3 regions of the Roseobacter litoralis Och 149 genome follow, and region 1 is predicted to be linked to each of the others. Evidence: riboswitches for the same ligand, from Rfam matches in the RefSeq annotation. Region 1 holds a riboswitch; each other region holds the start of a gene.
What was found. Region 1 has a riboswitch for cobalamin ahead of RLO149_RS19730 (energy-coupling factor ABC transporter permease). Riboswitches for the same ligand answer to the same signal wherever they lie in the genome.
Positions count from the first base shown of each region.

Region 2: another riboswitch for cobalamin. It lies ahead of RLO149_RS03025 (DUF1636 family protein); the one in region 1 lies ahead of RLO149_RS19730 (energy-coupling factor ABC transporter permease).
Region 3: another riboswitch for cobalamin. It lies ahead of RLO149_RS13045 (DUF1636 family protein); the one in region 1 lies ahead of RLO149_RS19730 (energy-coupling factor ABC transporter permease).

Region 1 is NC_015730.1:4,107,999-4,117,756, reverse strand. Features, by position in the region: gene RLO149_RS19755 (MBL fold metallo-hydrolase) at 1-834, opposite strand, end outside; gene RLO149_RS19750 (rhodanese-like domain-containing protein) at 907-1,308, opposite strand; gene RLO149_RS19745 (flavin monoamine oxidase family protein) at 1,349-2,413, opposite strand; gene RLO149_RS19740 (cupin domain-containing protein) at 2,410-3,087, opposite strand; gene RLO149_RS19735 (NUDIX domain-containing protein) at 3,311-3,853, shown strand; gene RLO149_RS19730 (energy-coupling factor ABC transporter permease) at 3,923-4,603, opposite strand; cobalamin riboswitch at 4,655-4,806, opposite strand; gene RLO149_RS19725 (ABC transporter substrate-binding protein) at 5,091-6,227, shown strand; gene RLO149_RS19720 (branched-chain amino acid ABC transporter permease) at 6,279-7,199, shown strand; gene RLO149_RS19715 (branched-chain amino acid ABC transporter permease) at 7,196-8,179, shown strand; gene RLO149_RS19710 (ABC transporter ATP-binding protein) at 8,172-8,921, shown strand; gene RLO149_RS19705 (ABC transporter ATP-binding protein) at 8,918-9,604, shown strand; gene RLO149_RS19700 (alpha/beta hydrolase) at 9,606-9,758, opposite strand, start outside.
Region 2 is NC_015730.1:642,493-652,250, reverse strand. Features, by position in the region: gene cobJ (precorrin-3B C(17)-methyltransferase) at 1-327, opposite strand, end outside; gene RLO149_RS03050 (precorrin-2 C(20)-methyltransferase) at 324-1,049, opposite strand; gene RLO149_RS03045 (precorrin-8X methylmutase) at 1,046-1,675, opposite strand; gene RLO149_RS03040 (precorrin-3B synthase) at 1,678-2,832, opposite strand; gene cobN (cobaltochelatase subunit CobN) at 2,829-6,095, opposite strand; gene cobW (cobalamin biosynthesis protein CobW) at 6,102-7,157, opposite strand; gene RLO149_RS03025 (DUF1636 family protein) at 7,150-7,527, opposite strand; cobalamin riboswitch at 7,618-7,813, opposite strand; gene RLO149_RS03020 (acetate/propionate family kinase) at 8,112-9,263, shown strand; gene cls (cardiolipin synthase) at 9,289-9,758, opposite strand, start outside.
Region 3 is NC_015730.1:2,744,718-2,754,475, forward strand. Features, by position in the region: gene RLO149_RS13025 (hypothetical protein) at 1-240, opposite strand, end outside; gene RLO149_RS13030 (FecCD family ABC transporter permease) at 638-1,684, opposite strand; gene RLO149_RS13035 (ABC transporter substrate-binding protein) at 1,690-2,631, opposite strand; gene RLO149_RS13040 (ABC transporter ATP-binding protein) at 2,644-3,426, opposite strand; gene RLO149_RS13045 (DUF1636 family protein) at 3,423-3,827, opposite strand; cobalamin riboswitch at 3,932-4,151, opposite strand; gene RLO149_RS13050 (hypothetical protein) at 4,311-4,736, shown strand; gene RLO149_RS13055 (HlyD family secretion protein) at 4,729-5,964, shown strand; gene RLO149_RS13060 (permease) at 6,061-7,113, opposite strand; gene RLO149_RS13065 (ArsR/SmtB family transcription factor) at 7,168-7,482, opposite strand; gene RLO149_RS13070 (hypothetical protein) at 7,751-8,125, opposite strand; gene RLO149_RS13075 (alpha/beta fold hydrolase) at 8,201-8,956, shown strand; gene carB (carbamoyl-phosphate synthase large subunit) at 9,054-9,758, shown strand, end outside.

The sequences.
Region 1 (9,758 bases):
ATCCCGCGGCACTTCACCCGCCCTGATATTCACCTGCAGCGACGGAATGATCAGCGAGGGCATGGAGAGCTGCGCATCGCGCGCTTCACGCATTTTCACGAATTCATCGCGCGAGGTGCCGCCGCCGATATGGATGTTGCCGGCTTTTTGTTCCCCCACGGTCGTTTCCCATGAAATCGCGCGGCCGCCGGGCCCATAGTCGTGACACACAAACAGGCGTAAATCATCCGGCAGGCTCAGCACGCGCTGGATGGAATCATAGAGCTGGCCCGCATCCCCGCCGGGGAAATCCGCGCGCGCCGAACCACCGTCCGGCATGAACAGCGTATCGCCCGTAAAGGCCGCATTGCCCATCACATGCACCATGCAGGCTGGCGTATGCCCCGGCGTGTGGAGGGCAAAACACGTCATCTCCCCCACGCGATACCGGTCGCCATCTTTAAACAGCTTGTCGAATTGCGAGCCATCACGTTCAAACTCAGTGCCCTCATTGAACACTTTGCCAAAGGTGTCCTGCACTTCGGTGATGTGCTCACCGATGCCGATCTTACCGCCGAGTTTTTGTTGAAAATAGGGAGCGCCCGACAGGTGATCGGCATGCACGTGGCTTTCGATGATCCACTCAAGCGTCAGCCCCTGCGCCTTGATCGCCGCGATGATCTCGTCCGCGCTGTCATAGCTCAGACGGCCAGAGGCGTAGTCAAATTGCATGACCGCATCGACAACGGCGCAGGCGGTGCTTGCAGGGTCCTTGACGAGATAGCTGATGGTATTGGACTGCGCGTCAAAAAAGGCCGTCACGTCGGGGTGTTGGTCTAAATTCACAGCGGTCATTGTCTATCCTTTATGCGGACCTTCATGCGGGCGGATCCTTTGCCGGACCATGCCTGGCAATCCATCGTTCGGTCAATCTTTCTTATCGGCAAAGGCGACCGGCCCGCCCTGCTTCTCCCATGTGGAAAACCCCTCCCGCAGATGGGCGGCGTCAAACCCCATGTCCTGCAACTGCGCGACCGTCAGTGCGGAGCGCCAGCCCGACGCGCAGTGGAACACATAGGTCTTGGACTGGCCAAAGATGTCCTTGAAATAGGGGCTTTCGGGATCGACCCAGAACTCGATCATGCCGCGCGGCGCGTGATAGCTGCCGGGGATAAAGCCGGACCGCTCTCTTTCACGCGGATCCCGAATATCGACGATCACCACATCCGGGTCATCCATCATGGCGATCAGGTCGGGGGTTTCAATCTCCTTGATCCGCGCGCGGGCGGCGCTGACCAGATCAGCGGCAGATGTCTTGAGCTTTTGCATTCCATGATCCTTTTTGCGGGGCCGTGCATGCCAGTTATGGTCAGTGTAGCATGCTTTCAACCAAAGCGGCATCCGCAGCTTCCAATGCGCCCTCGAGGTATCCGCCAAACGTGGCGGCGACCTCGGTTCCTCCAAAGATCAACCTGCCATCCCAAAGCCCGGCAAGTGCAGGGGGAAGGCCGTATAGCGGATGTGTTGTCATTGGCGCGTGGTCCGCCTGCGTCGCGGTGTTGGTGTCAGCTGCCCAATCCTTGATCAGAACCGCATTCGCGGATGCGGCTTGTGACCCGAAAAGGCGGATGAGTTGATCAACAATAGCTGATTTGAGCACCTGCTGATCGCGGCGGTCCGGGGGCACACCGATGAAACCAAAAAGGGCTGCGCCACTGCCCGTGGCGGTGCTTGCATCGTGGATCTCCACCATCGGTCCCTTGTGGCTCATCGCATCACCAGACAGCCCCATGTCACGCCAGAACGGGGCATCGTATAAAATGACGGCTTTCGCTTGGCTTGCCATCCATGTCGGAATAGCGGCCATCGTTTTTGTCGCCGCTGTGGGCAGAGTAGGGGAGAAATCGAGGAATGCGGCGACGCGCGGCGGTATCGCCAGAACCACGGACCGCGCTTGGATCTCTGCGCCTGCCTCGCAGCCTATGAGGATGTCGCCATCTGATCGCGAAAGTTGCCGCACTTCGGTGTTCAGCAGGATGCGCGACGGATCAATCTGTCCCGCGAGCGCAGTGCAAAGCGTGCCCATACCGCCGTCAATTCGAAATGAACCCTGCATGGACGCTGCGCCGCGCCCTTGCTGTATGCGACCCTGCGCATCCTCAAAGCGGAATTCACCCTGCGCGTATTGTTCAAAAACCGGCAGCTCAAAGCGTGATATCAGACCGGCAATGCGCGGCTGGCCCGCCCAGAACCACGCCGGACCGAGGTCATAGGCGGCGCCGTTGACCGTTTCACTCAGCACCCGACCGCCCAGCCTGTCCCGACTTTCAACCAGCAGATAATCGCGACCCGCCTGATGCAGCTGGTCCGCGAGGTAAAGCCCGGCGATGCCGCCGCCAACAATCACAACATCGGCGCGATGCCGAGGTGTCACGGGGCCGGGGGCTTTGCATGTTGGATGTGGCGCAGTTTGGCCCAAAGGCGCACGCCTTTCGGGCCCGCTGTGGCGTTCAGGGTACTTGCGCAGGGTAGGCGCAGCCATGATCCCTGTTGCAACTGATCGCCGCCCTCGGTCATGCTGCCCTCCAGCACCAGAAACTCGCCACCATCGGGCAAGTCCATCGAAACTGCGGTGCCTGCGGCCCATTTTTCTGCGCGCACCGTTTCCTGATCGTCGTGGAACAGGGTCATGACGCCCACCCCCGCGCGGGTCGCATCGGGGATAAATTCCATTTTGTTCATGTCGACGACGACATGGGTGCGATCGTCCGGCTGGAATTGCCATAGTTTCACAAAGATCGTGCAGCCTGCGTCGGAATGAGGGGAGTGGGCCGATGTCGGCGGGTTGCGCACATAAGACCCCGCCGGGAAATCGCCGTGCTCGTCGGAAAACACCCCGTCCAGGACAATGAATTCTTCGCCGCCGGTATGGGTATGTTCCGAAAAGCGGCTGTTGGGCGCGTACCGCACGATTGTCGTGGCGCGCGCGACCTCACCCCCGATCCGGTCCAGCATCCGCCGGTCAACACCGGGCATCGGAGAGGCGCGCCACTCAACCTTGTCAGAATGAACAACAACACGTTGCGAAAAGTCAGCATGCAAATCCATGGATGGCTCCGGGTCAGGTGTGATCAGACTTTGCCTACCATGAGGCGGTGAAATTGCAATTGGCGATCACGCTATCGTTTGACGTTGCATGTCGGCTGCCGCGTCGGGCAGGATCAAATCGCGGGTGTGATCTATTGGAAAGACCTGAGTGTGCCGGATTTCAAATCACTGCCCGCAAGGCCGGTTCAAGATATGGCATATGCACCTGAAGGGGAGTGTTGCGATGAGTGATATAAAAAGGCAGTCACGCCGCACCGTTTACGAAAACAGATGGATGAAAGTCCATGAGGATGTGGTGACTTTCCCTGATGGATCAGACGGGATTTACGGCGTCGTTGACAAGGATGACTTTGTCCTGATTGTCCCGCAGCATGCAGATGGGCGGTTTCAGCTGGTGCAGCAGTTTCGCTATCCGGTGGGCGGGCGTTATTGGGAATTTCCGCAAGGGTCATGGGAAACCAGACCGGGCACGGACCCGGAAAAGGTCGCCCTTGCCGAGTTGGAGGAGGAGACCGGTTATCTTGCACACTCCCTCACCAGATTGGGGCATCTTTTCGAAGCATATGGGTTTTCAAATCAGGGCTTTCACGCGTTTCTGGCAACCGGTCTGCAAGAGGGGCGCGTAAATCGCGACAAAGAAGAACAGGATATGCAAACCGCGTCGTTCAGTCTTGAGGCGATACATGACATGATCCGCTCTGGGCAGATCAAGGATGCCCCAACCATCGCGGCACTTGGGTTGCTGGCTATTTCTGAACATGGATAGAAACCGCGCAACAGGTCAGCGCAGAGACGGGACCGCGGCGCGCCGTTGCGCCACGGTCCAAAGGCATTGTTATGTGGCCGCGTTATGCAGACGGTGCGTAAAGATGCCCCGGTCGGTCATTGCGCGCAGGCCCTTGGCACCGGCAAGCGCTGCCAGATCGGCCAAGGGTTCGATCAGGATGACCAGCAGATAGGCCACGCCAAAGCTTGTCACCGCCGAGAGGTTGTCGGCCCCGACGCCTTGCCCGTAGATCGCCCAGAAGGCCACCCAGGCGACAACGCCACCCTGATAGACAGCCGACATTTTCAGCACATCCATGTAGCGCAGATCGACATAGGCCGTTGTCTGCGGAATGACCCGTTTGGCCAGCGCGTCCACCGCAAAAAGCGGGAACAGCAGCGTCGAGACATTGACGAAATACATTGGCACATCGGAAGGTGCGAAAAACAAGCCTTGGATCGCCAGACCGCCCGCAAGGCCAAGCGCGGCCGGACCAGACCCAAGCAGCAGAAACAGCGTCGTGCCCAGAATGATGTGCACTTCCGAGATACCGACCGCGAAATGCGGAAAAATCTCAAAGAAGATAAACACCCCGATCGCGGCAATCACGGAGCGCAGGGCAAAGGAGACCACCGAATGGGTCTTGAGATCATCATTGATCAGTTTGAGGGAATAGCCCGCAGCAGCAGCCGCCGTCCCATAGGCCAGTACCATTTTTGCGCCGTCCACGACGCCCGGTTCGATATGCATGTTTACTTCCTTTCGCGTCCACCCGACGCATTTATATGGCCGGAATGTTCCGGCAGTTGCAGAATGATGGTTGGTATCCTGACTTGCAGCTTTTGGCGCTCTGGCCGTTTTCGCTGCTTACAGTTGCGGGGGCAGTCCGGGTCTTGCACCCGGTTCCCAATTAAGGCCCGTTCTCAGAGGCCGCCATCTCAACAGACCTTACGCGAATAGAAACGCAAGACAAGCCTGTGTGCGACCTTTGAATATCTGGATATGACGTGTTCTTGGGAAACGTGTGTGCATGGCAGGATGGGGTCGGTGCACGCAGTTTCATCTCACGTTCGCAGTCGTGCGCGCAGTTTTTGGCCAATTCTGTCCTGCGGTGGCTGGCAAATCCCTGTTGTTTCTGCTCAAGTCTTGCGGGATATGAACAATCGACGCAGTTGCAGGGGTGGATGCGATGCGTCAGACGACCAAAAACCACCCGGGAAAAACAGGGGAAATCAAGATGAAGGTGAAATCACTCATTCTGTCTGCGGCATTGGCTGCAATGGCAGGCGGCGTATCGGCAGAAGGCGTCAAGGTCGGCATGATCACGACCCTTTCGGGCGGTGGCGCCGGGCTTGGTATCGACGTGCGCGACGGCTTCATGCTCGCGGTGAAGCAGTCGGGCCGTGACGACATCGAGGTCGTGATCGAAGACGACCAGCGCAAACCCGATATCGCCGTGCAACTGGCCGATAAAATGATCCAGTCCGAAAAGGTCGATGTGATGACCGGGATCATCTGGTCGAACCTCGCGATGGCTGTTGTTCCGGCGACTGTCGCACAGGGCAAGTTTTACCTGTCGCCCAATGCGGGTCCATCCGCACTGGCGGGTAAGGGATGCCATCCGAACTATTTCAACGTCGCGTGGCAAAACGATAACCTGCACGAGGCCGCTGGTGCCTATGCCACTTCTGCGGGCTATTCCAACAGCTTTATCCTCGCGCCGAACTATCCCGCCGGTCAGGATGCGCTGACGGGCTACAAGCGAACCTTTGGCGGTGAATTAGCTGGGGAGTTGTTCACCAAACTGGGTCAAACCGATTACGCCGCCGAGATTGCGCAGATCCGCGCGTCCGGGGCAGATTCCGTGTTCTTTTTCCTGCCCGGTGGCATGGGGATTTCATTCCTCAAGCAATATGCCGACAGTGGCATTGATATCCCCGTGGTTGGTCCTGCGTTTTCCTTTGATCAGGGCATCCTGCAGGCTGTCGGTGATGCAGCCCTTGGTGTGGTGAACACATCGCAGTGGAGCAAGGACATCGACAACCCGACCAATGCCGCCTTTGTCGAGACATTTCAGGCGGAATACGGGCGTTTGCCGTCACTCTATGCCAGCCAAGGGTTTGACACGGCAAACCTGCTGATCTCTGCGCTCGCAACGGCCAGCCCTGCGGATGCGGATGCCTTCCGCGCAGCACTCAAGGCGGCGAATTTCGACAGCACACGCGGTGACTTTGCCTTTGGGTCCAACCACCACCCCATTCAGGATATCTATGCCCGCGAGGTCATCAAGGAAGGCGATGTCTTTACCAACAAGATCATCGGCGTTGCCCTTGAAGACCATGCAGATGCCTATGCGGCTGAGTGCAAGATGTAAGCAACGCCTTGGTCCGGGTGTGACCTTGCACCCGGACCGGTATATATAACCATGTCCACAATTCTGATCATTGAACAGGTCCTGAACGGTCTGCAATTCGGCGTGATGCTGTTTTTGATGGCGGCTGGCCTGACGCTGATCTTTGGCGTCATGGGGCTGATCAACCTTGCGCACGGATCGCTCTATATGATCGGGGCTTTTGCGGCGGCGGCTGTGGCCGGGCTGACGGGGTCGTTCCTGCTTGCACTGATCGCCGCGATGGCCGCTGCTGCGATGGCGGGCGTGTTGATCGAAACGGTTGTCATCCGCAGGCTTTATGCCACGGATCACCTTGATCAGGTGCTGGCCACATTTGCGCTGATCCTGATCTTTTCAGAAGGAACGCGGTGGGTCTTCGGTTCTTTTCCGCTGTTTTTGGATATTCCTGATGCCGTATCGGGGCCTGTGTCCCTGCCGGGTGGCATTCAATATCCGCTGTATCGGCTTGTTCTGATTGCCGTGGGGCTTGGCGTGGGGTTGGGGCTTGCTTTGCTCATTAACCGCACGCGCATCGGTGTTCAGATCAGGGCGGGCGAGAATGACCGCGAGATGATCGCGGCCCTCGGGGTGGATATCTCGCGTCTTTACACGCTGGTGTTTGCACTTGGCGCGGCGTTGGCCGGGCTGGCGGGCGCACTGGTCGGGGCGATCCAATCCGTGCAGGTCGGCATGGGCGAACCCGTGCTGATCCTCGCGTTTGTGGTCATCGTGATCGGGGGTATCGGCTCTATCAAGGGGGCATTTGTCGGTGCTTTGCTGGTGGGCCTGACGGACACGTTGGGCGGTATTTTCCTGCCTGAGCTGTTCAAGCTCTTTACCGATGCTTCCACTGCCACGTCGGCGGGGTCGGCGTTGGCCTCCATGGCGATTTACATTTTGATGGGCGCCGTGCTGATCTGGCGACCCACGGGGCTATATGGGGCGCGCGCGTGATTTCTGAACGTGGGGTCAATAGTGTCGTGCTGATCGGCCTGTGCGCCGTGCCGATCTGGGCGCTGCTGGTGGATGAACCCTTCACGATCACGCTGGCCACGCGCGCGGTGATCTTCGCGCTGGCCGCTGTTGGTCTCAACATCGCACTGGGTTGGGGTGGTCTGGTGAGCCTCGGGCATGCGGTGTTCTTTGGTCTGGGCGGCTATGCGATGGGTATCCTTGCCCATCATGCGCAGACATTCACCCCCGTGATGGAATGGCCGTTCCTGATTGAGGGCACAAAATCCATGCCTGTGATCTGGCTGGTGGCGATGATCAGCGCAGGTGTCGCGGCCCTCGTGATCGGGCTTTTGTCGCTGCGCACGGCGGGTGTGTATTTCATCATGATCACCCTCGCCTTTGGGCAGATGTTCTACTATTTCGCCATTTCGTGGGCGGAATACGGCGGCGAGGATGGACTATCCATCTACGTCAGGAACGATTTTCCGGGGCTGAACACATTGGTCCCGATCCACTTTTTCGCCCTGTGTTTCGTGATCCTGTGCATCGTGCTTTTTATCAACGCGCGGCTGATCAAATCACCCTTTGGGCTTGCGCTGAACGCCGCGCGTCAGGTGCCGACCCGGGTTGAGACCGTGGGGATGGACCCTGTGCGCCTCAAGCTGGTCGCCTTTGTGATTTCGGGCGTGATCACGGGTTTGGCGGGCGCGCTTTTTGCTGACCTCAACCGCTTTGTCAGCCCGACGATGTTCAGCTGGCAGATGTCCGGTGAGATAATGATTTTTGTCATCCTCGGCGGTGTTGCGCGGCTCTTTGGTCCGGTGGTTGGCGCGGTGTTGTTTGTCATGCTTGAACACATACTCGGTGGCCTCAGCAACTACTGGCACATCTATCTCGGGGCGCTTTTGCTGGTCATCGTCTTGTTCGCCCGTGGCGGGATCATCGGTCTGTTGTGCGGGCGGGGGCGGCTGGATGACTGACCCTGTGCTTGCCACCCATAACCTCAGCAAGAGTTTCGGCGCGTTGACCGCAACCGATGATGTCACGCTTGATCTGCGCGCGGGTGAAATCCATGCGGTGATCGGACCCAATGGCGCAGGGAAATCCACGTTGATTGCGCAGATCTGCGGTGGGCTGACGCCTGATCGCGGGCGCATCGAATTTCTGGGCCGAGACGTGACACAGGAACCGACGCGACTGCGCGCGCGGGCAGGGCTTGGGCGCACGTTTCAGATATCTGCACTGGCGATGGAAGACAGCGTGTTGCAAAACGTCATGCTGGGCGCATTGGGGGCGATGGGTCGCCCATGGCAATTCCTGCGACCCGCCTTGAAAGATGATGCGCTGCGTGACAGGGCCGAGGCCGCGTTGGCGCGTGTCGGCCTGACGGATGCCCGTGCCAAACGCACCGCGGAACTCAGCCACGGGCAGCGCCGCCAATTGGAAGTCGCGGTCGCGCTGAGCCTGCAACCCAAAGCCTTTGTGATGGATGAACCTATGGCGGGCCTTGGGTCGGAAGGGTCCAAGCAATTGACCGGCTTTCTGGACAGTCTGCGCGCGGATGCCCCGATTTTATTGGTCGAGCATGACATGGATGCTGTTTTTGCGCTGGCCGACCGGATCAGCGTTCTGGTCTATGGCAAGGTGATCGAGACCGGCACCGTGGCAGAGATACGCGCCAGCAAAGCCGTACGCGACGCTTACTTAGGCGGTGAGGCATGACGCTTTTGACGCTGCGCAATGTCGAGGCATCTTACGGGGTCAGCCCCGCGCTTTTCGGTGTCGATCTGAGCTTGCAGCCGGGCGAGGTCATGGCGCTGATGGGGCGCAACGGGATGGGCAAAAGCACCACCGTCAAGGCGATTTGCAGGATGGTGCCGACACGCGGCACGTTGGAGTTTGATGGGCGAGATCTGTCGCGCTTGCCCAGCCATCGCGCCGCGCGGCTGGGTATCGGTCTGGTGCCTGAGGGGCGGCGCTGTTTTTCGTCACTGACGGTGTCGGAAAACCTGTCTGCGGCAGCACGCCCCGGTCACTGGACATTCGAGACGGTTGCAGAACTGTTTCCCCGGCTTGCAGAACGCAAGGAGCAAAAAGCCGCAACGCTTTCGGGTGGCGAGCAACAGATGGTGGCGATCGCGCGCGCCCTTATGACAAACCCCCGGCTGCTCATTCTGGATGAGGCAACCGAAGGCTTGGCCCCCCTTGTGCGGCAAGAGATCTGGGCGGCCCTCACGGAACTGAAACGGTCCACGGGCATGTCGATTATCCTGATCGACAAATCGCTTGGTGAGCTGTCACGCATTTGCGAACGTGCAACCATACTGGAACGCGGAACCACCGTCTGGTCCGGTGCCATGACCGACCTCACGCCGGACATCAGCACGCGGTATATCGGCGTCTGATTTACGCTGGTGTCACATTCAGCAGTTTACGCACTTTGGCGATATCGGCTTCGTCGATCCCATGGCCCTGACCCGGTTTGGTCCGCGCCGAAACGTTCGCGCCGGCCTGTTGCAAGCGCGCCGCACTATCCGCAAAGCGCCGGTGGGGAATATG
Region 2 (9,758 bases), 1.0 Mb from region 1:
CCGCACATCCAACGCGCGCCACGTCGCATCGCCCGCTTCAAGGGCTTCGAAAACAGCCGAGGCCATCGCAAAGACACCTGGATCACCAGAGCTGACCACCACCACACGGCGGCCATCGGCAGCCATCTGCAAAGCGTGGCGCGCGCGATCCAATTCCACCCGGTTGTCGCTTTCGTGCAAGGTCAGACCGGCGCGCGGCGCAATGCGGCGCACATAGGGAATGTAGCCGACGATATCTGTGGCCTGCGCGATTGCCTCCGTCACTTCTGGGGTAATGCAGCTCTCCCGACCCGGTCCAAGACCCGCGATGATGACCCAGCCGCTCACGGCCTGCGGCCCTGTCCATGCACGATGATGATTGAAAAATAGGGCAGTGTTTCCGCGTCGAACTCGGCCAGAGGGCAGATTTCCTGCCCCTCCATGCTGGCGTATTTCACAAGGATCGCGCGCTCCGCCTTGCCCGCCGCCGCCAGTGCCCGGCGCACCTTGGGCAGGTTGCGCCCGATTTTCATAACGACCAATGCATCGGCCTGTGTCATCGCATTGGTTAACGTCTCTTCGTCCAGCGTGCCCATCACGGTCGACAGAATGTCATCGCCCCATGTGATCGGCGCGCCACTCGCTGTCCAGGCGGCAGACATGCCCGTGATGGCCGGAATCACTTCGATCGGCAGACTGTCTTTCAAACGCGTGTAAACATGCATGAAAGAGCCATAAAAGAACGGGTCCCCCTCGCACAGCACCACAACGTCTTCGCCCGCTTGCACAAGCGTTTGCAGATGCGTGGTGCAGTCGGTGTAAAAGGCCGAAAGTGCCGCGTTGTAGCGCGGATCAGACAGCGGGATCTCGGTCGTGACCGGGTATTCCATCGCAAAGGGCACCACATCATCGCGCAACATCCCATCTACAATGGTGCGCGCGCGACCGGCACGGCCTTTCTTACGGAAGTAGGCAATGTTGCGGGTCTCGCGCACGAGACGATCTGATTTGACGCTCATCAGCTCCCGATCACCGGGACCCAAACCGACGCCATATAATACGCCGGTCATTCCGCGCGACTCGCGATGGCATTGATGGCCGCGACGGTGATGGCGCTGCCGCCCAGACGACCCTCGACAATGATCGATGGCACCGGGTTCGCCGCCCATAACGCGTCTTTGCTCTCTCTTGCGCCGACAAACCCGACGGGGCAGCCGATGATCGCCGCAGGCCGTGGGCAGTCCGGATCTTCGAGCATCTCCAGCAGGTGAAACAGCGCGGTTGGCGCATTGCCGATCGCCACAACCGCGCCCTCCAGACGGTCCCGCCAAAGCTCAAGCGCTGCAGCCGAACGCGTTGTGCCAAGTCTTGCGGCCATGTCCGGCACCCGGGCATCCCGCAGGGTGCAGATCACATCGTTATCGGCGGGCAGGCGTTTGCGTGTCACCCCTTCGCTCACCATATAGGCATCGCAAAAAATCGGCGCACCCCGCATCAACGCATCCCGCGCCGCTGCGACCATGCCGGGGGCAACTTTCACATGCTCTTCCAAGCCCACCAAACCTGCAGCGTGGATCATGCGCACGACGACTTGCTCTTCGTCGGGTGCAAAACGCTCCAACGCCGCTTCGGCACGAATGGTTGCGAAGCTTTCCAGATAGATGGCCGCCCCATCTTTTTCATATTGGTAAGGCATGGCTACTGTGTCAGTTCCTTGAAAACATCATCTATGGACAATCCGCGCGCAGACGGCTCATCCCATGCAGCGTCATGCCTGACAAGATCGAATTTACCGTCCGCGCCGACCAGAGTGACATCCGCAGGCCCGGCATGCGCGCAGCCCTTCGCGCAGCCCGACACATGCAGGCTTTGTCCCTTGGGCATGCGGGTGGCAAGTGCCTCGGCCAAGGCCCGGGTTTCGATTTCGCCCTGTTCACAAAGCGGCGCACCGGGGCATGCATGGACATTCAGGATATGCGCACCGGGTTTCGTGACGAAACAGTCGGTTGCGACCTTTGAGGCCCCTTCGAGCAGGAACAGCCGCCACGGCGTGCAGCGCAGCCCTACGACTGCGTCATCCGCGAACAAACCGATCAACCCGCGTGCATCCACCGCCCCGAAACCCGCACCCAAAAGGTATCCCTCAGGGCAAGGACCCGGTTGCGGTGTCGTGCCAGTGCGACGCGGCGCATGGCCCTGAAAACCGTCCGGCAGCGCGTTTCTTTCCAAGTGGCGGCGCATGCGGCCTGCCTGAGCACCGCCGCTGTCGACAAACCACTGCGCAAGATCAGCAAGCGCGGACAGCGCCGTGTCCGGGCTTATTTCCATACCCGTCACGGCACCATCCGCGCGCAGGATCAAAGCTGTTTGTGCGCCACGTTCGAACCTGAAATCACCCGAGGCCAAAGACAACAGCGGCTGCGCACCTGTATCAAGGACAATCCCCATTTTGGCGGGCAAGTTCGGCAAGGCCCGCAAGCCTGCCACGATCCTCGGATACAGGTTTTCGGTGAGGCCATCCTGCCCCCAGAAAGGCGTCGTGAGGATATTCCTGCGCGCCTCATCCTCTGCTGTGGCATCCAAAAGGTGCGCATCCATAAGCGCTTCCAGTAGTGCACCGTGCCGGTCCTGATCCACGCCCCTGATCTGCAGGTTGCCCCGCGAGGTCAGATCAATCACGCCATTGCCATAGCCGATCGCAAGCTCGGCCAGCCTGCAGGCTTGGGTGCGATCCAGACGGCTCATCTGAGGACGCACGCGCACAACCAGCCCGTCGCCCGAGGCCATCGGGCGATGCGCGCCCGGGCACCATCCCTTGACGCGGGGAGCCTTCGCAGAGGCTGCGCGGTTCATTCCGCCGCCTCCAGCGACGCGAGGATCGAATTGCGCCGCGATTTCCACAGACCCGCCGCGTGCAGCGCTGCAAACCGGTCCCGCATGGCGGCCAACGCCGCAGGGTTCGCATCTGCCAGAAAGGCCGTGACATCCGCATCGCCCAATGTGGCGTCGAAATAGAGATCGAATAGATGTCCCGGCACCACATCGGCAAGCTGGGCAAAGGCAGCCATGTTTTCCAGTGTCGTGGCGATTTCCGCCGCCCCGCGAAAGCCATGCCGCTGCATGCCCGCAATCCAATCCGGTTGCGTGGCGCGCGCATGAACCACACGGGCAATCTCTTCGGTCAGGGTGCGGGTGCGCGGGTTTTCGAAATCGGTCGCATCCATATGGTAGAGTGCTGCGCGCCCACCGGTGACGGATTTGGCGGCGGCGAACCCTGCCTCATGGGTGGCGTAGTCTTCGGCCAGCAGCACATCGGTTTCCGGCAAGTCCTGAAAGTGCAGAAACGCAGTCGCCTTGCTGACCCGCGCCTTGATACCAGCGGCGTCTTGCTGCACTTTATCCCCGTCGAGCGCCCAGCTTGAGGTGGCCAGCCAAGCTTCGCCTGCCGCCAGTTTGGCTGCCTCGGAATAATCACCGATATGGGCCCCCATGGCGACGCCGAAACTGCCCGGTGCCGGGCCGAAAACGCGCGTGGTGTCAGCCCCTGCGTAGGGGTTCCAGTCGGGCGCTTCATCGCGGGCGGCCAAGGCGCGCACCGCTTGCGAAAACAGCGCTGTAAGTGTCGGGAACACGTCGCGAAACAGTCCGGAAACACGTAAGGTCACATCCACGCGCGGGCGGTCCAATTCGGTGATCGGCAGCACCTCGATGCCTGACACACGCTCGGACCCTTCATCCCAGACCGGGCGCGCACCCAGCAGGCACAGCGCCATCGCGAACTCTTCACCTGCCGTGCGCATGGTGGCCGACCCCCAGAGATCCACGATCAGGCTGCGCGGCCAGTCGCCTTCGTCCTGCAGATGTCTGCGCACGAACTCATCCGCAAGCCTGCGCCCCTGTTCGTAAGCCGCCCGCGTCGGAACGGAGCGTTGGTCTATGGTATAAAGGTTGCGTCCGGTGGGCAGCACATCAAGCCGCCCCCGGTAGGGCGATCCGGACGGGCCGCCCGCGATGCGTTTGCCATCCAGCGCCGCCAAGAGGGCTGCACTCTCGCATCGCGCGGAAAGGCTCGCATCAAAAGTGGTATCCACCTGCGGCGCGCGGCCCCAGATATGCAAACCATCCCCGAACTGGCTGTCCTTGATGTCACAGACAAAGCGGTCGATGCGCGTGATGGCCTCCGCCGCGCAGGACACGCCATCCAACCCCAATTCATGTTCCACACCCAGCGCCTGCGCCTCATCACGGATATTCTCCTGCAACAGATCGCGGCGGCGCGGATCAAGCCCGTCCGCATTGGAAAATTCATCCAGCAAAGCTTCAAGCCGTACCAGCCGCAGCGGCGTCGCAGTGGGGCGCAGGGGCGGCGGTATATGCCCCAGCGTCACAGCCCCGATGCGGCGCTTGGCTTGTGCCGCCTCGCCGGGGTCATTCACGATAAAGGGATAAATGACCGGCGTCGCCCCGGTCAGCGCATCCGGCCAGCATGCGTTGGACAGGGCGACCGACTTGCCCGGCAACCATTCCAGCGTGCCATGCGCCCCGATGTGAACGATGGCATCCACCTGCGTGCGCAGCCACAGATAGAACGCCACATATTCATGGCGCGGGACACGCGACAGGTCGTGGTATTCTTGATCGCGTTTCTGCGGTGTGCCACGCTCTGGTTGTAGCGCGATCCAGACATTGCCACGCCGCACGGCCGGCATCGCAATCGCGACACCTTCAGGCGGATCGTCCCATGCTATCGTGAGATCGTCGCGCAGGCTCTGTGGCAGATTGGCCAGCAGCGCCTGATAGTCACGCGCATCGAGCAGTTGGTCGGCGCTCTCAAAATCCTGCGCGGTAACGTGCCCGTCGGTCGCGTAGCCCGCACCTGCCAAATCCTCAAGGATCGCGGAGGCAGAGCCAAGCGCGTCCATCCCCACAGCATGCGCGAGGTTCCACTCGCGCCCCGGGTAGGTGGACATCACCAATGCTATGCGGCGTTCACTGGCGGGTTTGGACGCCAGATGGACCCAAGCCGCCACCCGATCCGCGATTGCCATGATCCGCTCAGCGTGGGGGCGGTGCACAAAGCGCGAATATTGCAAATCCGCGTCCCTCTTTTGCGGCTCCTTGAAAGAGGCGACACCGGCGAACAGCCGTCCATCAACTTCTGGCAGCACCACATGCATAGCCAGATCAGCGGGGGACAACCCGCGTTCTGCTTCGGCCCATGCCGCCTGCCGCGAGGTGGCCAGCGCCATCTGGAAAACCGGCACGTCACCTGCGTCCAGCGGCGAGGCGCCGCGCGTGCCTTGCCCGGAAAATGACGTCGCATTGACGATTGCAGCGGGGCTGAGATGGGCCACCTGACGGGTCAACCATTCCGCAGCACCCGGAGCCTTGAGCGAGGGTGCAAACAGCCCCATCACGGCAAACCCCTTGGCGCGCAGCGCGGCAAAGACCTGTTCAATCGGTGCCAGATCGGCGGCCACCAGAAACGAGCGGTAAAAGACGACAAGCACCAGCGGCTCCGTGGCCTCCTTGGCCAGAACCGGACAGGTCACATCGTGCTCAGGCGTCCAGCCCCCGACCGAGGGCAACGTCTTGGCCCCGCGCACAGGCCCTGCATAAAGCCCCGAGGCCAGCGCCATCTGCGCCAGTGCCGCCTGCCATGCAACCACACCACCGGTATCACAAAGCTTTTGCAACTGACGCAATGTGGACACCGGCAAGGTCGAGACCGCATCAAGGCGCGTATCCGTGCGCCCGTCCGCAGGCAGCACGGCCAGCGCAATGCCCTTGGCCCGCGCCAGAGCCTCGATCTGCTGCAGGCCATAGGGCCAGTAGGGCACACCGCCAATCAGCCGAATAAGAATACCCTTTGCGCTGCACAGCGTTTGTTCGACATAGGTATCGACCGACAGCGGGTGTTTCAGCGCCGTGATATTGGCCAGTCGCAAGCCGGGCAGCCGGCCCTCGGGCCCACCCCCCTTGCGCCACGCCTGCGCCAAAGCACCGAGGTCTGAATCAGACAGGCTGAGCACAACCAGATCGGCGGGCGTCTGCCCCAGATCGGTTGGCGTTTCCGTCTCTTCCAGACCATGGCTTTCGCGAAAGACGACATGCATGGCAGGTTACTCGGCAGCCGCAGGGACAGGGACCAACACGGATTGCACCGCCTCATAGCTCACATCATCATGTTCAGCGATCACGACCAACCGGCCCCGGCGCGGTTCATTTTCGGCCCAGGGGCGGTCAAACTGATGGCGCACGCGCGCGCCCACCGCCTGCACCAAGAGCCGCATAGGTTTACCGACAACGGAGGCATAGCCTTTGACGCGCAGGATATTCTGCTCCTTGGCCAAAACCTCGATGCGGGCAACCAGTTCGGCCGGATCGGACACTTCGGGAATCTCCACCACGATGGATTCAAAATCGTCATGTTCGTGATCATCATGCCCATCATGATGCGAGGGGCGCGCGTCCATATCGTCTTCGGCAGCGGCCTCCAGCCCCAGAATGACGCGCGGGTCAATCAGCCCTTCAGCAACCTCAATCACCGGGATCGGGCGCGGGCTGCGCGCGGCGATTTCCTCTTTGGCTTTGGCCACGCCTTCGGCACCGGCCAGATCGGGCTTGGTCAGCAGGATAATATCCGCGCAGGAAATCTGGTCTTCAAAGACCTCGGACAAGGGCGTGTCATGATCAAGGCTTTCATCCGCAAGGCGCTGCGCATCCACCGCCGCCACATTCGACGCAAAGCGGCCCGCGGCCACAGCCTCGGCATCGGCCAGCGCGATGACGCCATCCACCGTGATTTTCGAACGGATATCCGGCCAGTCAAACGCCTTGAGCAGCGGTTTCGGCAGGGCAAGGCCGGAGGTTTCAATCACGATGTGCTCCGGGCGCGGCTCCAACGCCATGAGCGCTTCGATGGTCGGGATGAAATCATCCGCGACTGTGCAGCAGATGCAGCCGTTCGCAAGTTCCATGATGTTTTCTGCCGGGCAATCCGGGATCGCACAGCCTTTGAGGATTTCACCATCCACGCCCACATCGCCAAATTCATTCACCACAACCGCCAGACGTTTGCCGCCGGGGTTCTGGATCAGGTGCGAAATCAGCGTGGTTTTCCCGGAGCCGAGAAACCCGGTGATCACCGTGACGGGAAGTTTTGCAAGATCAGCCATTGTTGTCCTCCAGCGGCGGTATGCGCGCGATACAGTTACGTTTGAAATGTTCCGGGCGGGTGCGCCACGGGATCAGACCATCACTGGTCTCATGATAAAGGGCGGCCCCCTCTATCAGCGTGTCCAGATGCGACGCCTCATGCAGGTTTCCGTACAGATAGGTCCATTTGGCCCCGCCCCCCCGCAGCGCGACGGAACACCCGGAATCGCAGTTTTGCAAACATTCCACCGCCCGCAGTTCCAGCCCCTCGGGCAGACCGCGCGATTGCAATTCATCAAACAAGCGCTGGCCCGGACGTTCGCCGTCGTCGGTGACGTCGGTGCCGCGTTTGCATTTGATGCACACCAGTATCTCTGTGCGCTCACCCATGGGGGCGGCCAGTGCAGGTTACATCATTGTCCGTTAAAACAGCATGTGCCGTCATCATATCATTCCTTTCCGGAGCACCCCGCCCGGTCTTATGTTGCGTTTGTGATGGCAGGTCTCCTGGCTCGCGGGTCACCGCGCCTCTTTTGCCTTCCCAACCCGTCTTTCGGTCAGTGGCGTGCGACAGAGGCACTCTTCGCTTACAGTTGCGGGGGCAGCCACGGCATTTCACCGCGTTCCCTTTTATGTCCCGGCCTGAACCGGAACAACCATCGTGCCCTGCATTTTCCAGCGATGGCGTGGGAAGTCAATGGCGCACCGCCTTGTCCGGCGATTATCGCTTTCTGATTGGCCAACTGGCGGTAAAGTACGCGTGTTTCACCACGCCACAGGGTGCCGCCAGATACCCGCGTGACAGCGGATCACGAGGCTGCAACTATAACCATCAGAAAACACGCCGGTGTTCAGACCGCCGGCCCCACATTCGGAGGCCATGTGCCAAACACACTGACAAGCCGCGCGGATCGGATGCACATGCGCGTTTCGTATCGCGCAATCGTCGCTTTGTTCCGCCGGGTCGCCGCCACATGAGCGGTATCCTCACATTAAACACCGGCTCGTCATCGCTGAAATTCGGGCTTTACCGGGATGCGCCGGAACCCCAGATGCTGCTCTACGGTCAAGTCGATGAAATTGGCGACAACGCGCTGTTGATCCTGAACACCAGCGAGGGAAAAACCAAACAGAAGGTATCGGCCCCCACGCCCGCTGCCGCGCTGGATCATGTTATCAAGGCGCTGGCACCGCATATAACCGGGTTGCCCATCCACGGGGTGGGCCACAGGATTGTGCATGGCGGCACGGATTTTACGAAACCCACGCTGCTGACCGGCGATGTGATGGCGGCGCTTGCCCGGTTCAACCCGCTCGCACCGCTCCATCAGCCCCATAACCTGGCCGGGGTTGAAGCGGCGCGCGCGGCCTTTCCGGATTCTGTTCAGATCGGGTGTTTTGACACGGCGTTTCACCGGGGCCATCCGTGGGTCAATGACACCTTTGCCCTGCCGCGCGCCTTTTATGACGAAGGTGTGCGGCGCTACGGGTTTCACGGGGTCAGCTATGAATACATCACTGGGGTCATCAAAACCACCTACCCCGACCTGCACAAAGGGCGGCTGGTGATTGCGCATCTGGGCAACGGGGCGTCTATGTGTGCGATTACCAACGGAAAAAGCGTCGGGTCCACCATGGGATTTTCGGCATTGGATGGTTTGCCCATGGGCACCCGCTGCGGCCAGATCGACCCCGGTGTGGTGCTGTATCTGCTCACGCAAAAGGGCATGGCCCCCCTTGAAGTGATGGAGATGCTCTATTCTAAAAGCGGGCTGTTGGGCCTGTCGGGGATCACCAGCGATATGCGCGAACTACTGGCCTCGGATGATCCGCAGGCGCGCGAAGCAATCGACTACTACGTATTCCGCGCCCGGCGCGAAATCGGGGCGCTGACGGCGGTGCTGGGGGGGATTGATGCGCTGATCTTCTGCGGGGGCATCGGGGAAAACGCAGCCCCTATCCGCAGCCGCATCGTTGAGGGGCTGGAGTACCTGAACATTACGGTTGACCCAAAGCAAAACCAGCGCAATGCGCGCGATATCGGCACGGGATCAACACGCGTGATGGTCATCCCGACGGATGAGGAACGCATCATCGCGCGCGCGGTTCATGCGGCAATATCATAGGGCATGACGCCTTGGGCCGGATCAATCACAACACGGGGCCGATGGTGGCGATGACATTGTGCCAGATGCGTTCGTGTCGGGGCCATGTGCGCACCGCTTCAAGCAGCACAGGATCGGATTGCGCGATATACCCGGCCTGCCTGTCACAGACCGCTTGCGTGATGCGGGCGTCCTGCAAAAGCACGTTGTTTTCATAGTTCAGATCGAAACTGCGCAAATCCAGATTGGAGGAGCCGATCAGCGTCACTTTATCGTCTATTGTCAGCGTCTTGGCATGGAGCAGCCCCGCTTTGAACTCGTGGATATGACACCCGGATGACAGCAGCCTGCGATAATAGCCGCGGCTGGCGGCGGCCACGATCCAGCTGTCATTCTTTTGCGGAAAGATCAGCGTTACACGCACGCCGCGATGAGCCGCTGCACAGAGCGCATCCAGAACCGTCGCATCCGGCACGAAATAAGGTGTGGTCAGCGTTATCGTGCTCTGCGCGCAGT
Region 3 (9,758 bases), 1.4 Mb from region 1:
CCCCGGCACGGCAAGCAAGGCACATTCCGGTGCATAGGCCAGAAAAACCCCATCTTGTGCGAGGTCGCCGCGAATGTCGGAAATCTGGTTTTCTGTCAACGTACCGAGCCGTTTGGTCTGCGCCTGCGCGGCCGCTTCCGTCGCCTCGCCAAAAGACGCGACAGAGCCGCGGTACACTGGCGATGAACATCCAGCAACAACCGCCAACGCCATCACCGGCCAGATCGATCGAAGTGTCATGATGTGTCCAGTTCTGCAAACTTCATCAAAATGCGCCTTGTCTTTGCGGCTCAAGAAAACCGCAACAAATGCACGAGAAATCAGCGCGGTGGCCCCCTGGCGCCTGCCGTCCACAGGCGCCGGGGCTGGCGCTGAAAAGGTCTTTTTAGTCCAAATTCACTTCTACAATAGCGAGAAGACTAACAATACAATTTTGATCTGTCGACACGCTATGCTTGAATTTCAGCATTTTTGCCCTGAAGGACCTGACATTTTCCGACAATTACGGCCGGCATCGCCGAGAAAAATAGCCTTTGGGCGTTTCAGCCACAGGTTTTAATCCATTGCGGTGAATGTCTAAGACGCGGCCAGGTTTGCAGCGCGTCCAAGCGGCCCGGCTATATTTCGGACGGTAACCTCAGCGTTGTCTGCGGCGCAACAACCAGACAAAAAAGGTGCCGCCTGCAAGACCGGTGACGATACCGATCGGCATGTCCTCAGGGGCCATGACCGTGCGTGCGACAATATCCGCCCAAAGCAGAAATACAGCCCCCAGCAAGGCCGACGCTGGCAAAACGCGCGCGTAATCCCCGCCAACGATCAACCGCACGATGTGGGGCACCATCAGTCCGACAAAACCGATGATGCCGGAAAACGCGACCATCACCCCCGTGATCAACGCGCCGATGAAAAAGATCGACAAGCGAAAGCGTGCCACGTTCAGGCCCAGCGTTGCCGCGGTTTCATCCCCGACTGTCATTGCATTGAGGTTACCCGCATTGATCCGCAGATAGACGCCACAGAAAACCAGAATGATCAGCGGAAAGATAAGCTGGTTCCATTGCGCCAACCCCAAGCCCCCAAGCATCCAGAACACAACCGTATGGGTCGCGCGCGGGTCACCAAGGAAAATCAGCACATTTGCCATCGACATCACGATGAATGATACGGCAACCCCGGCAAGCACAAGCCTGTCCGCACTGGTTGCCGCGGCGAATTGCGAGACTGCCAGTACCAGCAGCGTCGCGCCCAAGGCCCCCGCAAAGGCCAACAGAGGCACCGTCAGCAGCCCAAGGAACAATCCGGTGTGGAGCAGCGCAAGAATGGCGCCAAAAGCCCCGCCCGCAGAAATCCCCAACAGATGCGGATCTGCAAGCGGGTTGCGCGTGACGGCCTGCAGACTTGCGCCCACCATCGCCAGCCCCGCGCCGACGAAACAGGCCAGCAAAGCGCGTGGAAACCGGATGTCCCAAACAATCGCTTCGCGTCCTGTTGACCAATCGCCGACAAAAGACGTGTCAATTGTATTATTCAACACCACCCCCCAGACTGTCGAAAAGGGGATCGAAACAGCGCCAATGCTGACCGCCATCGTCAGCGATAGCAGCAAAAGGATCCAACCGCACATCATTGCGACAGGATAGACCGCAGACTGCCCGGATCGTGCTGCTGCGGTCTTTGCCATAGGGTTCACTCCGCCCGTAAAGCCGCAGCAAGCGTTTTGACGGCGGCGATGTTGCGTGGACCCGGTGTCGCCTCGACATATTCCAGCGTTACGAAACGGTCGTTCCTGACCGCATCAAGCTGTGCAAAAGCAGGATTGGACATCATGAACGCGCGTTTTTGCGCCGCCGTGACATCGCCGTAGTTGACGATAACGATCACTTCGGGGTTACGCTCGACAACGGTTTCCCATCCAACCGTCGCCCAGCTTTTCTCCAGACCGTTCATGATATTGACCCCACCTGCAGCCTCGATCAGCGCATTCGGCATCGCATAGCGCCCGGCGGTAAAGGGCACGTCTTCGCCGCTGTCATAGACAAATACGCGCGGCGGGGTGCTGAGGGGCGACAATGACGCGGTGAAGCTGTCCAGTTCCGCGCGGTAGCCTGCCACCAGTGCCTCCGCCTTTTCGGATACGTCAAAGATCGCGCCAAGGTTCAGCAGGTCGGCATACATATCTTCCATGCTGACGGCGGCTTTCTCACCGATGTGAATGCAGCTTTCGGTAAGCTCGTAGACCTTGATGCCAAAGGGCTCCAACGTCTCGGGCGTCACTTCACCGCCCACTTTCATGCCGTAGTTCCAACCTGCAAAGAAGAAATCAGCATCCGCCCCGATCAGCACTTCCTTGCTGGGGTATTTGGCGGATAATTCGGGCAGGGCTTCGACACCCGCCGTCATCTCCGCGTCCAGCGTTTTCCAGCCGGAGATACCGGTATAGCCCACCATCCGGTCCGCCAGCCCAAGGACCAGCATCATCTCAGTCAGGTTGACGTCGTTGGAAATCGCAGCCTTCGGCGGCGCGTCGAAGGTGACGGTTCGGTTGCAGCTTTGCACCGTTGTCTGCGCCAGCGGGCCGGTGCCCATCAGGATCATAAACAGGGAAGAAAGTATACGTGTCGGCTTCATCGTGTGCTTGCCTTAATGCGGAAGGTGGAAGGATAAGTGTTTGGTCTTGCTCGGACTAAGCTGTTCTGCGCGCGCCTCAACCGCAAATACGTTCGAAACACTATGCGCAGTGAGCACCGCATCAGGCGGCCCCACGCCACGCGTATGTCCGTTTTCGAGCAGCAGAATGGTATCGCAGACATCCGCCGCGACATTCAAATCGTGCAGAGAGACGATAATCGTCACATCCAGCGCGCGAATGAGGGCGAGCACCTCAAGCTGATGGCGGATGTCCAGATGGTTGGTCGGCTCATCCAGCACCAGCACCTGAGGCTCTTGCGCTAGGGCGCGGGCCACCATGACCCGCTGGCGTTCACCGCCCGACAGGTTGGCGAGGTCCCGATCTGCCAAATCGCTCAGGTTCAGCGTATCAAGCGCAACCTCGACGATCTGCGCATCTTTCGCGCCTGCGGTGGCAAAACCAAGGCGGTGCGGTGCGCGACCCAGCGTCACGATTTCGCGCACTGTCAGTCCAAAGGACGACGGCTGTTCCTGCAAAACCGCCGCAACCTTTCGCGCAGCGGCGCGCGGTGGGATCGACCAGATGTCGTCTCCACCGATCCTGATTTGGCCACTCAGCGGCGCCTGATACCGGTAGAGCAGACGCAACAGCGTGGATTTACCCGCCCCATTTGGGCCGACAACACCCATCACGCTGCCGGGTGCGGCGCGAAAGCTGGTCGGTTGCAGCAAGAGCGGCTCTTTGCGGCGCGGCGCCCAGCTGATGTTCTCCGCGACGAGGTCCGTGGCGTTCATGAGACACGCACATCGCTGTCTTCCAGCGCAATGATGGCCGCAGGCACGCGCGCAAGCGTGGTTTTGCGTAATTTGCCGGGACGATCAACCGACGAACACCACCCGTCCTCCAGCAGTGCGTAATCACGTGCAAAACTGACCAGATCGCCAATATCCGTATCCGGCTCTATATCGCCAAAAAGATAGGTCGCCTTGCGCGTTCCGTGATAGGCAACCGTGCAGGGGCGATCACAGCCTGCCATACAGGCAACGCCGGAAATCTCGAACTCTTCGGTGACGCTGTCACCCGCAGCAGCAATCGCCGCGCGCAGTCTGGCAATCAGCTCATAGCCCGGTTTACAGTCGGTGCCTTTATGTCGGCAGGATGTGCAGATTGTTATTCTATGTGTCGGTGTTCCCATGTCGCCCTCCGCGATTGCGCAGGGTGCACTTTGGGACATGTACTTTTCAACGGGTTGGCCCGTAAATCCATCATGACCTCCTGTCCGGACACCCCGCCCGGGTTGAAGTTACATCAATGATGGCAGGTCTCCTGACTCGCGGGTCGCAGCTTGCCCGATCCTTCCCGGATGCGGATGCATCCAGTGGTGATCATCGGGGTCGCTCGCCGCTTACAGTTGCGGGGGCAGTCACGGATTTGGCGTCTGTTACGAACGCCGCACCGTATTCCCTTTTCAGTCCGGTTTGCTTTTGACTTGCCGAACACCATCTCCCAACCCTTCCCCGAGATTCCGACCCGCGTCAAGCGAAACTCTGTGCGGGTTACCGTGTCGTGCGGGCAACCCGAGACGCGGCATTGCAATGCCAGCAGATTTCTCGCTATGTAGGTTCTGGTATCTTGGGCCCGAAGAGGTCTGCGTCTGTGGTACCACTTTGGAGAACGCATGGAACCTGCAACGCTTCACCCCATGGCGACCGGGCATATTCCCAAATATGTAGCGGCGGCTGACGGCAGTGATTACCTTTTTACTTTCATGGTCATTTTTACGGTTGGTGTCGTAATCCTGATCGGTGTGGCCTATTTCACGCTGCATGCGATCCCGGAAAAGCTGGCGCATAAATCGAACCACCCGCAGTTCCAACTGGTTGGAATCTTGTCCTTGCTTGCCCTGTTTACGCATAACGGGCTGTTCTGGGTGGCCGCGATCCTTGTGGCCGGTTTCCAGTTTCCCGATTTCAGCAGCCCGCTGCGCGCCATTGCCGATGCGATTGATCGAAACGGGTCGCGCGATGCGGCGCCCAACGCGCAAACATCCCAAAACAGCGAAACGCCGGTGACGCCGACCCCGAAAGAAACCTCTGATGCTTGAGACACTGATCTGCGCGCTGTTCACGATCTTGCCCGATTATCTTTACCGCCGGTTCCGACAGGGCAAGAGAATAGGCATCGAAATCAACCTCTTCAGTGTCTGGTATGAACTCAGGTGGGGCATAACCGGATGCGCGATCATGGCACTCACCGTGATTACGACGCTGTTTTATTTTCACCCGGCCACAAATTCCGTTGTGTCCTATTTTCGCACCGTCACGATATTGCCGCAGGCCGGGGGCCGGGTATTGGAAATCTACGTCAAGAACAACGAATTGGTGAACCTCGGCCAGCCGATATTCCGGTTGGAAGATCACTCGCAACGCGCACAGGTCGAAGCCGCAAAGGCAATGATTGCTGAGGCTGATGCGTCCTTGAAAGTGGCGCAAACCGATTTGACCGAAGCGATTGCATCTATCGCCGGGGCCACCGCGGCCCTGAGGCAGGCGGAAGAGGAATTAGAGCGCAACGTGACCCTGCGCGATCAGGGTTCGACCGCCGTGCGCCTTGCTGAAATCGACCGCTTTGAAAACCTTGTCGCGCAACGCTCAGCGCAGCGTGATGCCGCCATCGCGCAACAGGCCGAGACGCAGGAACGGATCGATTCCCTGATACCGGCGCAGAAAGATAACGCGCTGGCACAGTTTGATGCGGCCAACGCCGAACTGGAAAAAACCGTGGTCTATGCGGGTGTGACCGGTCGGGTTGAGCAACTCAGCCTGCAGGTTGGCGACTATATCAGCCCGGTCCTGCGACCGGCAGGCGTGCTGGTGCCCGTGACGTCTGGGCGAAGCCGCTTTCAGGCAGGTTTCAACCAAATGGCCGCGCAGGTCATCAAGCCGGGTATGATTGGTGAAATCGGTTGCATGACCAAGCCCTTCACCGTCATTCCGATGGTGGTCGTGGCGGTTCAGGATGTGATCCCGTCCGGGCAGGTCCGACCCAGCGACCGGCTTCTGGATCCACAAAACAACCAGCAGCCGGGCAGCATCATGGTGTATCTGGAACCTCTCTATGACGGGACCGCCGAGGCGCTGCCGCCGGGCAGTAACTGTATCGCGAATGTCTACACCGACAATCATGAACGGCTCGAGGATGAGAGCTTGAGCACCCCGCATAAAATAGCGCTGCATGTAATCGATACCATTGGTGTCGTCCATGCGGCGGGGCTGCGGCTCAGGCTGTTGCTGATGCCGGTGCAGACCCTTGTGTTCAGCGGCGGCCATTGATCCAACTCAGAGCAAAAACAGACTGCTCTGAGTTGTTTCGTGCTGCCTTTGGCGTTCAGTGCCGCATGCCCTTGCGCCGCCGATGCGCCCGGACCCTTAAAACGACGTCCATATATGAAAGAGCAGTCCCGCGACAAAGGACCCGGTCAGCGCGATCCCGACATAAAGGAAGAAGACACGCCGCTTGACCAATGCCCAGACGGCAATGGCCGCCGGTAACGATGTCACCCCACCCGCCACCAGAAAGGCAAGCCCTGCCCCCGGCGCCATACCCTGCTCAATCAGACCGCCCACGAGGGGGAGCGCTGCATAACCGTTGAGATAGGCCGGTACACCAACCACTGTCGCAACCGCGATGGGCGCAAGTCCGGAGCCGCCGAGCGTCTGCGCAACAAGATCCGCAGGAAGCCACGCCAGCATCAGGCTCTCCAGCAAAAACGCAAGGGTCAGCCATTTGGCGAGGAACAAGGTGGTCTTTATCCCCTCCCGCCAGAACTTCGACATCCGTTCGTCGTCATGCCAGAATTTCCAGACCACGTCTTTTGGTGCGCGCACCGAGGAACCGCAGCATCCGCCATTCCCGACCCCCTCGCGCAGGGGATTTGTCAGCCCGCCTGCCTTGCTCATGATGTGAACTACTGCCCCGCCCGCGATACCCAAGCCCACGGCAGCCATTGTTTTGGCAATCGCGAACTCAAGCCCAATAACGCCCGTTGTCAGCACAAACATCGAAGGGTCCATTACCGGAGACGCCAGCCAGAATGCCATTACCGCCGCCAGTGGCACGCCCATCGCCAAGAGCGCTGCGATCAGCGGGATGACACCGCAGGAACAAAAAGGGGATAAGCCACCGGCAAGTGCGGCAATGACGATCATGACAAGCGGTGACCCGGTGAACGCACGAGCAATCAGACCGTCCGCCCCGGTCGCGCCTGCATAAGCGGCAATCCCAATAGACAAAACAAGGAACGGCGCCACATTGATGAGGTTTTGAGCCGCAAAGGCGGCGCTGGTCGCGCCCTGTTCCGGCGCAATCAGAAACAAAACAACGAGAAGGCTGGCAGAAACCAACCAAACTCTTTCTTCACCCCACAATCTGTGAACCAAATCAGCTGCCCAGGATCGAACACTCAGCGCAAGTTCAGTCATAGCGATATCCTTAGATTTATCGTTTCTTTTGGGTTTGAAAAATGCTACCTGTATTCATGCAGCATCCTCCTGGGTGAGTTTGACGCCGATGCAGCATTCCGATGTCAGGAAAGACACGATCTGGTGCATGGCATCGTATTTTACACTGTTCACAATCTGGCGTCCCTGTCGTTCTTGCCTGACCAGTCCCGCATCCACCAAGGCCTTAAGATGATGCGCCAGAGTTGACGGCGCCATGTTCAGATGGTGGCCGATTTCGCCGACGTTCAGACCCTCATCACCGGCGCGCACGAGCAGTCGAAACACCGAAAGACGTGTGGCATGGCCCAAGGCCGCAAGAGCGGTGGCGACAGATTCGTTTATATCCATGCACACATCATAACCATAAAACTAGTTTTGTAAATTAGTTTCTCTGTCTTGGTACGCTTTAAAATTCACAAGGTGATGAAAGCAGCCCTTTGCGCGACGACGCGGCGTCCTTGCTGCGCGCGCCCCCAGTGTCTTTTAGATACATAGGCGTATCGCATTGATCCCTGTGGGGCGGGCGCAAGGTTTTGCACGGTCTTGCAGTGATACCGAATGCAAAAAGCAAGTTGTGCCACCGCCTGACAGCCAACCCGTGCGATGCGCCGTGTCGTCACACAAGACCTTGCCACCACAGGAACAACAAAGCCAATCCACCAAAGATCAGCAGGTTCAGCACGATACCCGCAAGCATATTCAACAGACGACCCCACCGTTTGTCCGCAAGATCAATAGCCTCCAGATGGTCGGCAAGTTCCACATAAGCGCTGTCCAACGCCCCCATGTCGAGCCGCCGTGCCAGTTTCGGGTTAAGTGCCATGGTCTCGGCTTCGGCCAGCATTTTGGCCTTGGCGCGCAGGCTTTGCGGTAATTGTCGCCGGGCCCGATGCGCAGCCCTTGCCAAGGTCGGCGCTCTGATACCCATGTGTACCCGAAAAAGATCACGCAGCGCTTTGACCTTTTCTGCAATTTGCTCGGCTTCCTGCATCACTCGCCTCTCTGTCGGGGTATCTTACAGGGAATGGTTCTGGCAGAGCGCAACAAAATCCGCTAGCCCTTGGCCATGTTGAACGTGAACGAATTTGGCGCAGCAACCGCCCCCGCCGTGATGATTGTCCATGGCCTTTACGGCTCTGCGCGCAACTGGGGTGTGATCGCCAAACGGCTTTCGGACAGTTTTCGTGTTTATACGGTTGATCTGCGCAACCACGGCTTCAGCCCGCACACGGATACGCACAGCTATCCCGAAATGGCCGCGGATCTTGCCGAAACAATCGATAATCTGGGCGATCCCATGCAGCTGGTCGGTCACTCAATGGGTGGTAAAGCGGTAATGACGCTGGCGCTGACGCGTCCGGACATTGTGAGCCGCATGATCATCGCCGACATCGCGCCAGTAACTTACACGCACAGTCAACTGCCGTTTATTCACGCCATGAAAGCGGTCGATCTGACAAAGGTGGCGCGCCGATCGGATGCAGAGGCGCAATTGGCAGAGCTTGGGGTTGAGCCTGCGCTGTGCAGTTTTTTCACGCAGTCGCTTGATCTGGCCGAAAAAAGATGGCGGCTCAATCTGGAGACGCTGGAAAACGATATGGATAAGATCATGTCTTTCCCGCAGCTTGATGGTCCTTTCGAGAGCCCGACCCTTTTCCTGAGCGGGGCAACGTCGGAGTATGTGCAGCCACAGCACCGTACTTTGATCAAAACACTTTTTCCGCGTGCAAAGTTTGCAAAACTGCGGGGTGCGGGCCACTGGTTGCATGCCGACAAACCGCGTGAATTCGAAGCGGCCGTGCGCAGCTTTTTCGTCGGCTGATCCGCAAACGCCTTTCCCCCTTGCACCGCAGCCCGGCTTGCCTATAACGCAGAACAATTTGAACGCACACGGCGTTCTTGAAACTGGGGGCCCGATCATGCCGAAAAGAACCGACATCAACTCCATCATGATAATCGGTGCCGGCCCTATCGTGATCGGTCAAGCCTGTGAATTCGACTATTCAGGTGCGCAAGCCTGCAAGGCGCTGAAAGAAGAAGGCTACCGCGTAATCCTCGTGAATTCCAACCCCGCGACGATCATGACCGACCCCGAACTGGCGGACGCTACCTACATCGAACCGATCACCCCCGAAATGGTCGCCAAAATCATCGAAAAAGAGCGTCCCGATGCGCTGCTGCCCACCATGGGCGGGCAAACGGGATTGAACACGTCACTGGCGCTCGAAGAAATGGGCGTTTTGGACAAGTTCAACGTCGAGATGATCGGGGCGAAACGCGAAGCCATCGAAATGGCAGAAGACCGTAAGCTGTTCCGCGAGGCGATGGACCGGCTGGGTATCGAAAACCCCAAAGCCGCGATCGTCACCGCCCCCAAGGATGCCAAAGGCAAGAAAGATCTGGCGGAAGGCGTGCGTCTGGCGCTTGAAATCCTTGAAGAGGTCGGCTTGCCCGCGATCATCCGCCCCGCCTTTACGATGGGCGGCACAGGCGGCGGCGTGGCGTATAACCGCGACGACTATGAAGCAATCTGCCGTTCGGGCATGGATGCATCACCCGTCGGCCAAATCCTTGTGGACGAAAGCCTTTTGGGCTGGAAAGAGTTCGAGATGGAGGTGGTGCGC